DNA from 3 places in the Paenibacillus jiangxiensis genome. Region 2 is predicted to be linked to each of the others. Evidence: riboswitches for the same ligand, from Rfam matches in the RefSeq annotation. Region 2 holds a riboswitch; each other region holds the start of a gene.
What was found. A riboswitch is a leader RNA that binds a small molecule or an ion and turns the genes downstream of it on or off. The one in region 2 is predicted to bind thiamine pyrophosphate.
Positions count from the first base shown of each region.

Region 1: another riboswitch for thiamine pyrophosphate. It lies ahead of thiC (phosphomethylpyrimidine synthase ThiC); the one in region 2 lies ahead of thiM (hydroxyethylthiazole kinase).
Region 3: another riboswitch for thiamine pyrophosphate. It lies ahead of ACI1P2_RS19565 (thiamine phosphate synthase); the one in region 2 lies ahead of thiM (hydroxyethylthiazole kinase).

Region 1 covers NZ_JBJURI010000035.1:28,545-32,723, reverse strand. Annotated here, with positions in the region: gene ACI1P2_RS26295 (IclR family transcriptional regulator) at 254-997, shown strand; TPP riboswitch at 1,094-1,206, shown strand; gene thiC (phosphomethylpyrimidine synthase ThiC) at 1,455-3,233, shown strand; gene ACI1P2_RS26285 (hypothetical protein) at 3,294-3,440, opposite strand; gene ACI1P2_RS26280 (effector binding domain-containing protein) at 3,719-4,179, opposite strand, start outside.
Region 2 covers NZ_JBJURI010000006.1:163,281-167,459, forward strand. Annotated here, with positions in the region: gene thiE (thiamine phosphate synthase) at 1-79, opposite strand, end outside; gene thiD (bifunctional hydroxymethylpyrimidine kinase/phosphomethylpyrimidine kinase) at 145-966, opposite strand; gene thiM (hydroxyethylthiazole kinase) at 972-1,778, opposite strand; TPP riboswitch at 1,916-2,020, opposite strand; gene ACI1P2_RS08650 (cold-shock protein) at 2,447-2,647, shown strand; gene ACI1P2_RS08655 (cold-shock protein) at 2,755-2,970, shown strand; gene ACI1P2_RS08660 (alpha/beta fold hydrolase) at 3,043-3,861, opposite strand; gene ACI1P2_RS08665 (TM2 domain-containing protein) at 3,977-4,179, opposite strand, start outside.
Region 3 covers NZ_JBJURI010000021.1:48,077-52,255, forward strand. Annotated here, with positions in the region: gene thiS (sulfur carrier protein ThiS) at 1-185, opposite strand, end outside; gene thiO (glycine oxidase ThiO) at 182-1,324, opposite strand; gene ACI1P2_RS19565 (thiamine phosphate synthase) at 1,386-1,985, opposite strand; TPP riboswitch at 2,119-2,228, opposite strand; gene ACI1P2_RS19570 (ABC-F family ATP-binding cassette domain-containing protein) at 2,361-3,911, opposite strand; gene ACI1P2_RS19575 (serine/threonine-protein kinase) at 4,069-4,179, opposite strand, start outside.

The sequences.
Region 1 (4,179 bases), on a different contig from region 2:
AGATATAGCGGTTGCCAGCGAGCTTATTTCCCGTTTTTCCACAGGTAAAGGGGTGTTTCGCTTTATATAAGCGCATGCACAACCGTTAGAAAAGAAGCTTTGCCTTTCTCAGCCGAATAACCGCTATGACGACCGTTAGTAAAGATTGTACCGGATAGACTCGATTATTAGAGATAACCCGATTGGTCAAGCACCGGTTTCTAGATTGAGTCCCAAATATTGCTTAATACGAGGAAGAGAGGGGGGGATGGCCGTGGAGGACCGGAAGCTGACTGTCCGCGCTGTCGAACGGGCCCTGGACATTTTGATGTGTTTTACGGAGGCTACCGATTTGGGGCTGACGGAAATTGCGGCAAAGATCGGGTTGCACAAAAGCACGGTTCACCGTCTGCTCACGACGCTGGAGGAAAGAGGTTTTGTCATCCGCAATGCAGCTACGGAGAAATACCGGCTGGGCATTCGGATTTGGGAGCTATCGACCCATATGTCGCGCAATGAGGACCCGGCGGTGCTGCTCCTGCCATTGATGGAGAAGCTGCGCGACCGCCTGGGGGAAACGGTGAGCCTGTATATACGGGATGGAGATGAACGTATCCGTATTCAGGCTGTACAGAGTACGCAAGCCATACGCCGCGTAGCTACCGTCGGAGCCCGCATGCCTCTGTCCGTAGGCGCGTCAAGCAAGGTGCTGGTGGCATTCGCTTCATCGGAGGAGCTGGAGCAGTTGAAGAAGGGCCCCGAGCTGCAGGCTTTGGCTGGAGATGAAGCGTACTGGAAGCAGCTTGAGGAAATACGGGCCAAGGGTTATGCCACAAGCTATGAAGAGCGCGAGCCCGGAGCCGCGGCCGTATCCGCCCCGATTATGAATCATCGCGGGGAGATCACAGCGGCCCTCTCCGTCTCCGGGCCGGTGAGCAGGCTGTCGCCCGAGACCCTGCATGAATTTGCTCCTGTTATCGTGGAGGCAGGCAAGGAAATGGGCATGCTGCTTCCTTAAGGGGTTGCCAAACCGTTCCTTTTAGGCTAACCTGAATTGGAAGGCGGAGCCATCCGTCTGTGAACAGCATAGTTTTGATCGGCGGCATGAAGCTGCCGAAGTTACTGGGGGGGCCCGTAATACCGGGCTGAGATGGAACCGTTCCAGGTTCCGGACCCTTTGCACCTGATCTGGATCATACCAGCGTAGGGAAGTAACCGGCCAATGAATCATAGAAGTGGGCAGCATGTTCAGTAGCCATGGTATATGCCATTGCTTTGCATGCAGGCCTGTTTGCATAAAGCCGGTTCCCTCGGGAACCGGCTTTTTCATTTAACTGCAAAATTCGCTCTATACCGCCGCCCGCCGCAAGGACAAGGAAGCGGGCTTGGTCCGTATTTTGCAGCAGGCCGACAGCATCGGTTTTTCTCCGGTATGATCCCGATGAGGAATATGACGACTCGGGAGGAACAAACAAATGACAGAGAGCAAACGGAAAACAGCAGCAGTGGGCGGCGTCAACACGGCCATCAGGGCCTTCCCGGCCAGCACCAAGGTCTATATCCAGGGCTCAAGACCGGGTATCCTCGTGCCTGAAAGAGAGATAACACTGCATGACACCCATACACCGCAGGGGATTGAGCATAATGCCCCGCTGCGTGTGTACGACACAAGCGGTCCCATGACTGATCCGTCGTATCAGGCGGATATCCGCAAGGGACTGCCTAAGCTGCGCCGGGCGTGGATTGAAGAGAGAGGGGATGCTGCCCGCTATGAGGGCAGGGCTGTGAAGCCGGAGGATAACGGACTTCGGGCCGGGACTCGCACTGCCGAGGAGTTTCCGGGCGCTGTCAGCCGGCCGCTGCGTGCGCTGTCGGGACGTAATGTCACCCAGATGCACTATGCCCGCCGGGGAATGATAACACCGGAGATGGAATTTGCGGCGATCCGGGAGGGGGTTGAGCCGGAATTCGTACGCCAGGAGCTGGCCAGCGGAAGGGCCATACTGCCCTCCAACATCAACCACCCGGAGAGTGAGCCGATGCTGATCGGACGCCATTTTCATGTCAAAATCAACGCAAATATCGGCAACTCGGCGGTGACCTCCTCCATTGAGGAGGAGGTGGAGAAAATGACCTGGGCCGTAAGATGGGGGGCGGATACGGTGATGGACCTGTCGACAGGCCGCAACATCCATACGACGCGCGAATGGATCATCCGTAACTCTCCTGTGCCGATCGGAACGGTGCCGCTGTATCAAGCACTGGAGAAGGTCAATGGGGAGGCCGAAGCGCTGACCTGGGAAGTATACCGCGATACGCTGATTGAGCAGGCGGAGCAGGGCGTGGATTATTTTACGATTCATGCCGGCGTGCTGCTCCGTTATATTCCGCTGACCGCCAGGCGAATGACGGGCATTGTTTCGCGGGGCGGGTCCATCATGGCGGCATGGTGCCTGGCCCATCACCAGGAGAACTTTCTGTACACACATTTCGAAGAGATCTGTGAAATTATGAAGACCTATGATATCGCCTTTTCACTCGGGGACGGCCTGCGTCCGGGCAGCATTTATGATGCCAACGATGAAGCTCAAATGGCTGAGCTGGCGACGCTGGGCGAACTGACACAGATTGCCTGGAAGCATGATGTACAGGTGATGATTGAGGGGCCTGGTCACGTGCCTATGCATAAAATCAAAGAGAATGTGGATCTGCAGATGGAAATCTGCAAGGAAGCGCCATTCTACACGCTGGGTCCGCTTACGACGGATATCGCTCCCGGGTATGACCATATTACCTCGGCGATTGGTGCTGCCATGATTGGCTGGTTTGGAACCTCCATGCTCTGTTATGTCACACCGAAGGAGCATCTTGGCCTGCCGAACAAGGACGATGTGCGTGAAGGGGTGATCGCCTACAAGATCGCCGCCCATGCCGCGGACCTCGCCAAAGGCCATCCAAGAGCGCAGCAGCGGGATGATGCGCTGTCCAAGGCACGCTTCGAATTCCGCTGGCGCGACCAGTTCAATCTGTCCCTCGATCCGGAGCGCGCGCTTGAGTATCATGATGAGACCCTGCCGGCCGAGGGAGCGAAGAACGCGCACTTTTGCTCGATGTGCGGCCCGAAATTTTGCAGCATGCGCATCACACAGGATATCCGGGCATTTGCCGCAGAGAAGGGAATCAGCGAGAAAGAGGCGATTACTGCAGGCCTGGAGGAAAAGGCGCTGGAATATCGCGAAGGACGGAGCAGGTAATACCATAATGGATAGATAAAAGCTTTGCTGTAAATGTAAAGGGCGCCCTTTAAGTGGCGCCTATTTTTGCATCATTTTCTCTTTTAAAACATCCTGGAAGCTGATCTTTTTCTCATTGCTGTCTTCTTTCTTGCTGGCCGATGTTGTGGGTCTCGGGTATTGGGGATTAAACGGCATCAGTGTATGTATCGTCACATTATAGTTCATTTTCGCTTCCTCCTCTTCAGGTACAGTAGGTATAGTAGGTATGCAGGTATTTGAGCCTAATTCAGAGATCGTTTGGGGTTGGTTATCTATTAGATGTTCAATAATACCCGAAGGTTACAGGGTTTAAAACTGCAATTGCCAAAAACAGTAGTAAGGTCTTGTGTTTAGGATAATCATGGTGGTAAAAACGGCTTAATGCATGCAAAATTGCCTATAAAAAAACGGGACCTGCAGGCCCCGTTGGATGGATCGGAATTATCAGATTTATGCAACATTTTTTAGCACTGTCGAACGGTGCTTTCTCTCACTGCAATATAAATGTCCGCTTGTCCGCTCCCGGCATCTCCGGCGAACTCATTGTACAGCTCGAAGTCTCCGGAAAAGGTTCGTTCCAGCCCCTGAACAGACGCAGACCACTGCCATATGTGCTGCCAGGCTTCGGCTACAACTTGATAAAGCGGTCCGTATTCGGTCCGGAAGACAGCATATCTGGCGGCAGGCAGAGTAACTGAATTCAGCTCATCCGCAATCTCTTCACCCTGAGACACGGCACTTCCCAGCAGAAAGGTATACTGTCCGAACACTGCATTTTCGTAGTCAGTGTAGCATCCGTAAATGGGATCAGAGGGCCTAACCTCCGTGCTTTCCTGAAAGAAGGAAGCCCATAGACCGGGAATGAGGCCTTGTCCGGACATTTCTGCGGCGTTGGTTGTGCGGACCGCCTTCCCCGACAGTGTAA
Region 2 (4,179 bases):
GGAACATGGTGACGCCACCTGCGATTGCTTTACGAAGAACCGTCACAGGATTCCTGCCGGCACAGTTGACACTGCCCATAATGAAATACACGGCAAGCTGCCGGCGCAGTCTGCCCGGATCGATGCGTTCGTTAAAGGAGCCGTTCAATTCAGCACACCACCGTTCTGTGAACGTCTTTGCCGATAGGCAAAATGGTTTGTCGGTCCATGGCCTGATCCGATGCCGAGGCTGTCCTCAATCGCAGCCTGAATGAAATCCTTGGCCACCCGCACCGCTTCAGGCACAGAAAGCCCCCGGGCGAGACCGGCCGTAATCGCTGCGGAATACGTGCATCCCGTACCATGTGTCGCCTCTGTATGAATCCGCGGACTTTCAAACACCGTAAATACCGTGCCGTCATACAGAAGATCCCTGGCTATCTCCCCTCCGGCATGGCCGCCCTTCATGATGACCATATCCGGTCCCATGTCGTGGATGCGCCGTGCCGCTTCCCTGATGTCTTCGGCTTTGTACAGCTTCATGCCTGTGAGCATTTCCGCCTCGGGCAGGTTCGGGGTAATGATCAGCGCATGCGGTAGCAGGTCGCGGATCAGGGTGGCAGCAGCGTCGGCCTGCAGCAAAGGCGCACCGCCCTTGGCGACCATAACGGGATCGATGACGAGATTGCCCCATCCGTAATGGGCGATTCTATCCGCCGTCGCCTCAATGATATCCGCGCTGAACAGCATGCCGATCTTTACAGCATCGGGCGTCAGGTCTTCGCCAATTGAATCAAGCTGGCGGGCGACCGCTTCCGGCGTGAGCGGGAAGACTCCCTGCACACCCAATGTATTCTGCGCGGTAGCTGCCGTGAGCGCGGACATGCCGTAGACGCCAAGCTCCTGGAAGGTTTTGAGATCCGCCTGAATGCCTGCGCCGCCACCGCTGTCGGAGCCGGCAATGGTTAGTGCTTTCGCTGTCGTCATATCGCTTACCCTAAGCTTTCCGGCACCAAGGTGATGGAGGATAGCCGCCTTAGGCTTTCTTCATCCACGAGGGACAGCTGATTCAGAAACTCGATCTGAAAGCTGCCCGGTCCCTGGGCTTCCGTGCGTGCTGCTGCAAGTTCCGCAGCGACACCATAGAAGGAAACCGCCTCGGCCGCCGCTTCCAGCCGCCGCTCGCCAGCCACAGCCAGGAATGCCGCTACGACCGAGCTGAGCAGGCAACCGGCTCCGGTCACCTTGGTGAGGAGCGGATGTCCATTGGCAATGAGATAGGTCGTGGCCCCATCGGTGACGATGTCTTCCTTTCCGGTAGCAATGACGATACAATCCAGCTTGTGGGCGGCTTTCCGAGTGAGCTCAAGCACATCCCCCGAGCCTTGACCAGCGTCAACACCTTTAACCTCCCAATACTCGCCGGCGACATTGGCGACTTCAGCGGCATTGCCGCGCAGCGCCGTAATGCGTACATCAGCAACCAGCTGATGAGTCGTAACCGAGCGAAATGGAGTAGCTCCCGCACCGACCGGGTCCAGCACGACCGGGATCCCATGGGTATTGGCAGCTTGCCCGGCAAGGGTCATCGCCTTGATGGAATGGGGGTTCAACGTGCCGATGTTCAGCGAGACGGCACCTGCCATTGCGGCGATATCGGCCATCTCCTCGTGCGAATCCGCCATAAACGGCGAAGCTCCCAACGCCAGCAGTCCATTGGCAGTAAAATTCGTGACCACCATATTAGTGATGTTGTGAATGAGCGGATTTTGTTCCCTTACTTTAGTCAGGAATTGCATATCTTATTCCTCCCTCAATAAATTAATGTTTGATTTCTCCGCTGTACGGCTCCTTTTACACGCAAAAGACCCGTCCATTTCCGGAGGAAACGGACGGGTCCACAAAAAATAATCAATACAGGCCGATTGATGCCGCTGGACGTTTCGTCTCACTTTCCTCCGCTGGTATGATCCAGATCAGGTGCAAAGGGTCCGAAGCGTACAGCTTCGTCTCAGCCCGGCAGGCTCCCCTAGTGATTGAACAAGTCTCTATTCGATTATAACTGCATATACTATATACATGTTGACCGGAGAATGTAAAGGTTCAAAAAAATGCAGAACATTTTTTCAGAAGGGGGTATAGAAACGGGAAAGCAGGAAATAAATAAGATAGGCAAGTGTCCCCTAAAAACTTGATAATAACCAGACACGATGGCGATACAGGGAAAAAGCAGCGTTACGTAAGCATCTCCGTTGATCGAATACATAGGAGAAATTGTTATTTTTCGCTAGCTGGTAATTGTATTCTAAGTGTGCTATAATGTAATTATTGGAATACGACGGACCTGCATTCGCATATTGTAGAGGGTTGTTGTCTTGGGTTAAGGGTAACCTTGTACAATATGTGAATTTTTATTTTTGAAGAAAAATAAGAGGTCATATAAATATTTACTTGGAGGTATTTCCACATGCAAACAGGAACAGTTAAGTGGTTTAACGCAGAGAAAGGCTTTGGTTTTATTGAGGTTGAAGGCGGTAACGATGTATTCGTACACTTCAGCGCAATCCAAGGCGACGGTTTCAAAACATTGGACGAAGGCCAACGTGTTGAGTTCAACGTTGTTGAAGGAAACCGCGGACCACAAGCTGAGAACGTTGTAAAACTGTAATTCTGCCCTGCTGCCCCGAACTCTTGTTTGGGGCTTTTCTTTTCTGGGGGAGGGACAGATATCTTTAAATCGCTTTACAACAATTCATGGGAAAAGAGGGGACTTTCATGTACAATTCGCGCAAAAAACCAATGGAAGAGACTCCGGAGGAGATCACTGTAATTTGGTCTTGCACCAGTGATACGTGTAAGGGATGGATGAGAGATAATTTTGCATTCTCTGCCCAGCCAACCTGTTCTCTATGCGGTTCCGTGATGGAGAAAAGCGAGAAAAAGCTAGTCGTGCTTGTCAACACCGCCTTCCCGCCAGCCAAGAACAGTTAAGATTACAGCTATTATCAATTTATTTAAGACACCGGCCTTGGCCGGTGTCTTTTCCATATGCGGTAAAGAGGATCAAGAGGATTGGGGATGCTGCAGAATATGCAGCAGCGTACGATTGAACAGCTCCAACTCGTCATAAAAGACCGCATGGCCGCTATGGGCGAAGCGGATCAGACGCGACCCGCGAATGCCCTGCTGCATTTGGAGCGCCAGCGGATACAGCGCGATTTGATCAAGCTCGCCGTGCAAAATCCAGGTTGGTGCATGAATGCGCGCAAGGTCAGGGCGCAGGTTTTCATCCCTGAAGGTGCGGGCAGCCGCAGCGGTGCCGTGCAGAGAAGCCTGCAGTCCGAGGTTTTGTGTCCAATCCCTGAAGTAGGGGCTGATCTTGCTGGCGAAGAAGAGCTCACCGAAATCATGCAGCATCTGCGGCCGGTCGCGATAGGTCTGCTCTATCAGCTTGGTAACGTCGGAGGCGGGCAGGCCATAAGGAAAGTCGGGTCTCTGAGTCAGGGAAGGAGCGGCAGCATCCAGCAGAATGAGCTGGGACACACCGTATCCCTGATGGCGGCTCATGTATCTGATTGCAATGGCTCCTCCTATGGAAAAGCCGACCAGTCTGACGCCTTGCAGTCCGAGTGCACGGATGACGGCAAAGACATCATCAGCCAGACGGTCGTAATGGTAGCCATGCCACGGGTGGTCGGACTGCCCGAATCCCCGCATATCCGGCATAATGCAGCGAAACCCGTAAGCCGGCAGCAGGGAGCTCTGATATTCATACATACGGTGGTTCAGCGGCCAGCCATGCAGCATCAGCACAGGCTGCCCCGCCCCTATATCTTCAACAAATACCTTAACGTTCGGCTCTACATCGATATAATGTCTCATACAGTTCAGCCCTTCCGCTATTAAAAGTCACTTTCCCTATGATACATATGTCGAAGAAAGGCCCCGCAGACAGTAAAAAAACTGTGCGCCCGAGTTTCCTCAGACGGACAGTTTTTTACACTTCTATTCCTTGATGTTTATTCGTTAAACGCAGCTGATAAAGTTGAGCCATAATATCCTCTTCCGCCCGCTGGTTCCACTCACGCACCATTCGGGGCATCAGGAACAGGTCGACGATGACCCACACCGTCAGCGTCCCGCCGAACAGCACCAGCAGAATCCCTGACAGCATCATGAACGCTCCGCCTTCCACTTCCA
Region 3 (4,179 bases), on a different contig from region 2:
TGTACGATTTCAAGCTGATCCCCGTTCTTCAATGCGGTTTCGCCATGAACTTCCTTGGTCAATATGCGCCTGTTCAGCTCGACGACGACCGTCTTGACACGCAGGTCCAATGCATTCAGCAGTTGGTCCACATTGTGCACTTCCACATCAAAAATCATTTCCTGGCCATTAATAATAAGCCTCATCGCAATCCCTCCTCGGAAGCAACAGGCTGCCTTTTCATTCTTTCCGGAGACAAGGCCGTCAAATTTAACTGCTCCGCCGTACGGCCTGTCATCATCTCCGCGATGGCTTCCCCTGTCGCCGCACTCAGCAAAATTCCGTTGCGGTAATGTCCGCAAGCGGCGTAAAGGCCGGCAGTATCAGGGACGGGGCCTATGAAAGGGAGGCCATCCTCCGTCTGCGGCCTTAATCCCGACCATGCTCGCAGAAAAGACGACTCCCCGATGTCCGGCAGCCAGCCCGCAGCGCGGGACAGCAGCTGCATCAGTCCGCCTGCGGATACATCCGTTCCCCATTCGCGTGGCTTGCTCGTTGCACCAATCCACAGCTCCCCGTCCGGCTTTGGCACCAGATAAACATCCTCCCCATAAATGGTATACTTCAGCGGGCTCGCGGGCATAGTGACGGCAGCAACCTCTCCTTTGACAGGATACAGCCCCAGACTTAGGCCGTAGTTATTAAGCAGCTTTGATGCCCCAAGTCCTCCCGTAATCACAACATTCGGACAAGCAATGTCCCCCCTGCTCGTTCTTACACCGCGTATCGTTCCGTCGACGATCCGAATGCCTTCTGCTGTTGTGTCCGTCAGCAGTTCGGCACCATGCTTTTCCGCCCCCGCCACCAACGCCAGTGTAAGCCGCTGCGGAAGCAGCTGGGTTTCCCGCCTGCGGAACAAGCCCCCGAGCGCCTGTCCTGTCAAGCCGGGAATCCTTCTGGAAATCTCTGCGGCATCCCACCATTCCACGGCTGATCCATCTTTGTACCCGGCCATGGCCGACAAGCGTGCCGCCTCCTCCGGAGTCCGGGCAGGAAGGACGAAACCCGTGGTTGTATAACCAGTCACCAGTCCTGTCATCCCTTCAAGCTCCCGTACCAGCTCCCTGAACAGATTGCGGCTGCGCAACGCCAATGCGGCCAGCTGCGGGTGGGCAAAAGCCTCGCACTCCGCGGCCAGCATTCCGGCCGCCGCCCGTGTGGCCCCTTGTCCCGGGACCGATTTTTCGATCAGAATCGTTTTGAAGCCCCGCTTCGCCAGCTGATAGGCGATGGAGCTGCCGATCACTCCCGCACCGATCACAGCACAGTCTGCCGAATAGCCCATGTCGTTCCTCCTCCCATTTTCCTGTGTTCATCGGGATTCAACTGATCTGAAACACCCTGCTTCAAGTCATGAGCAAACTTCTGTATTCCTTTGCCGCCTCTGCCGGATTCTCCGCCTTCCAGATGCCTGACATCACAGCGATTCCTGATGCGCCTGCCCGCCTGATGTCCCGTACATGCCAAGGCTGAATGCCGCCAAGCGCGATAACCGGTATGGAGACGGCACGACAGAGCTCTTCCAGGCTGCTCAGCCCCCGCGGTGGCAGCCCGGGCTTGGAGGCGGTATCGTATATATGGCCGAACAGCACATAATCGGCCCCCGCCTGCTCCGCAGCCAGCGCTTCCGGCAGCGAGTGAACGGATGCCCCGCAGCGCAGCTCCGGAAATTTCCTCTTCACAAGCTGCAGCGGCAGGCTGTGAGAGGTGAGCTGTACCGTCCCGGCACCAAACAGCAGCGCCGCATCCACACGGTCATTGACTGCAAGTTTGGCCGGGGGGCAGCAGCCGCGCTCCGATACCGTGGACATATATACATACAGTTCCGCTGCGCTCAACCGTTTCTCCCGAATATGAAGCAGATCGATATCCGGTTCGAGCAGCCGCATGATGTCTGCCGTTCGCTCAGCGCTTTGACAGCCGTCCGTAATAAGATGAAGTTCCATTAGTTTGTTGCCTCCATGACAGTGATTCGGGAACGCCAAAAAGCCGCTTCCGGTCAGGAAGCGGCTGAACTTGAATGTTCACCGATTACAAGGAACAGCACCCCGCTCATAAGCGGGCCGCATTTGCTCCGTATTCGGCTAATGTCCACTTCCCTACGCTGGTATGATCCAGATCAGGTGCGAAGGGTCCGGAATGCATTTGTTCCGTCTCAGCCGCCAGCCGCGGCTCCCCCAGTGTGATACAGACTTGTTGAATCGCCTGTATGACTTTATATGCTTTTGTAATCCCATTTCATGGTAGCACAATCCGGTTCACTTGCCTAGACGTGCAGCACATTTCAGTCCGAAAAATCCAAAGCTGCACTTTTCTGCACATCAGGCTTTCGCCGACCACTCTTCCACATTCCACACTCTCGTTACCCAATCCTTGTAAAAATCAGGCTCGTGGGATACGAGCAGCACGGTGCCTTTAAACTCCTTCAGCGCACGCTTCAGCTCATCCTTCGCCACCACATCCAGATGGTTGGTCGGTTCGTCAAATAGCACCCAGTTGCTTTCACGCATCAGCAGCTTGCAAAGGCGGACCTTGGCCTGCTCTCCCCCGCTTAGGGCGGACAGCGGTCGGGTAATATGATCATTTTTCAGCCCGCAGCGGGCAAGATGGGCACGGACCTCATGTTGGTTCAGATGCGGGAACTCGTTCCACACATCGTCAAGCGGTGTAATCCGCTCAGGACGAACCTCCTGCTCGAAGTAAGAGGGATACAGAAAATCTCCAGTATAGGTCTTGCCGCTCAGCGGAGGTATTTTTCCGAGAATTGTTTTGAGCAGCGTCGATTTGCCAACACCGTTATAACCAACGATAGCGATCTTCTCGCCGCGTTCAATGGTAATGGACATTTTCGGCAGCAGCGGGTGGCTGTAGCCGATCTCGAAGTCAATGCCTTCAAAGACCGTTTTGCCGCTGGCCCGCGCTTCCTTGAACTGGAACGTCGGCTTGGCCGCTTCTTCCGGCTTGTCGATCCGATCAATCTTATCAAGCTGCTTCTCGCGGCTCTTGGCCCGGCCGGATGTGGAAGCACGCGCCTTGTTGCGCTGGATGAAATCCTCCTGCTTCTTGATATACTCCTGCTGTTTTTCATAAGCCTCGATATGCTGCGTCTTCTGAATGTCAGCCATTTCAAGGAACTTCTCATAGTTAGCTGTATAACGGTTCAGCTTGCCGAACTCCAGATGATAAATGACGTTGACGACCTGATTCATAAACTCCGTATCATGGGAAATCAGCATAAAGGCATAAGGATAGTCCTTCAAATAACGTGTAAGCCACTCGATATGCTCAACGTCCAAGTAGTTCGTCGGCTCGTCCAACAGCAGCACATTCGGCTTCTCCAGCAACAGCTTGGCAAGAAGCACCTTCGTGCGCTGCCCCCCGCTTAAAGAGGCTACATCGCGGTCCAGTCCGATTGCAGCAAGTCCAAGCCCGTTGGCCATTTCCTCCACTTTCACATCAATCAGATAAAAATCGCCGATCTCCAGCTGCTCCTGGATTTCCCCCATCTGCTCCAGCAGCACCTCAAGCTCCTCCGGCGTGGCTTCGGCCATTTTATCCGTGATCGCATTCAGTTCCTTCTCAAGCTCAAGCAGCGGCAGAAACGCATCCTTGAGCACATCACGCACCGTCTTTCCCGGAGTCAGCTTCGTATGCTGGTCCAGATAACCGTAACGAACCTTCGGCGTCCATTCAACCTTGCCACTGTCACGCAGCTGCTGTCCTGTCAAAATATTCATCAGCGTCGATTTACCGACACCGTTGGCTCCCACCAGACCGACACGCTCTCCCGGCAGCAGGCGGAACGATACATTCTTGAATAATGTTCTGTCCCCGAAATTATGGGAAACGTCTTCTACAGTTAATAAACTCATTTCCGTTAGCTAGCTCCTTTAGCGTTTACTTGTAAACGCGATCCATAAACTTCAATATGACTTCGGGTTTGCTTTCAAAGCCCTATTGTAGCATAAGTGGCAGCTTTACCGGAACCGTCAAAACGAAAATGCATTGCCTGATCTGCACTGCGTAGTCTCACCATCTTCGGAAGGAAGCAAACAACGGTTTTCTCCGCTTCGATTCAGGGATCACATCCTTGAACAAAGCTTGCAAAGCCGAGTCCATTTCTGCATATGGCTCAAAAGG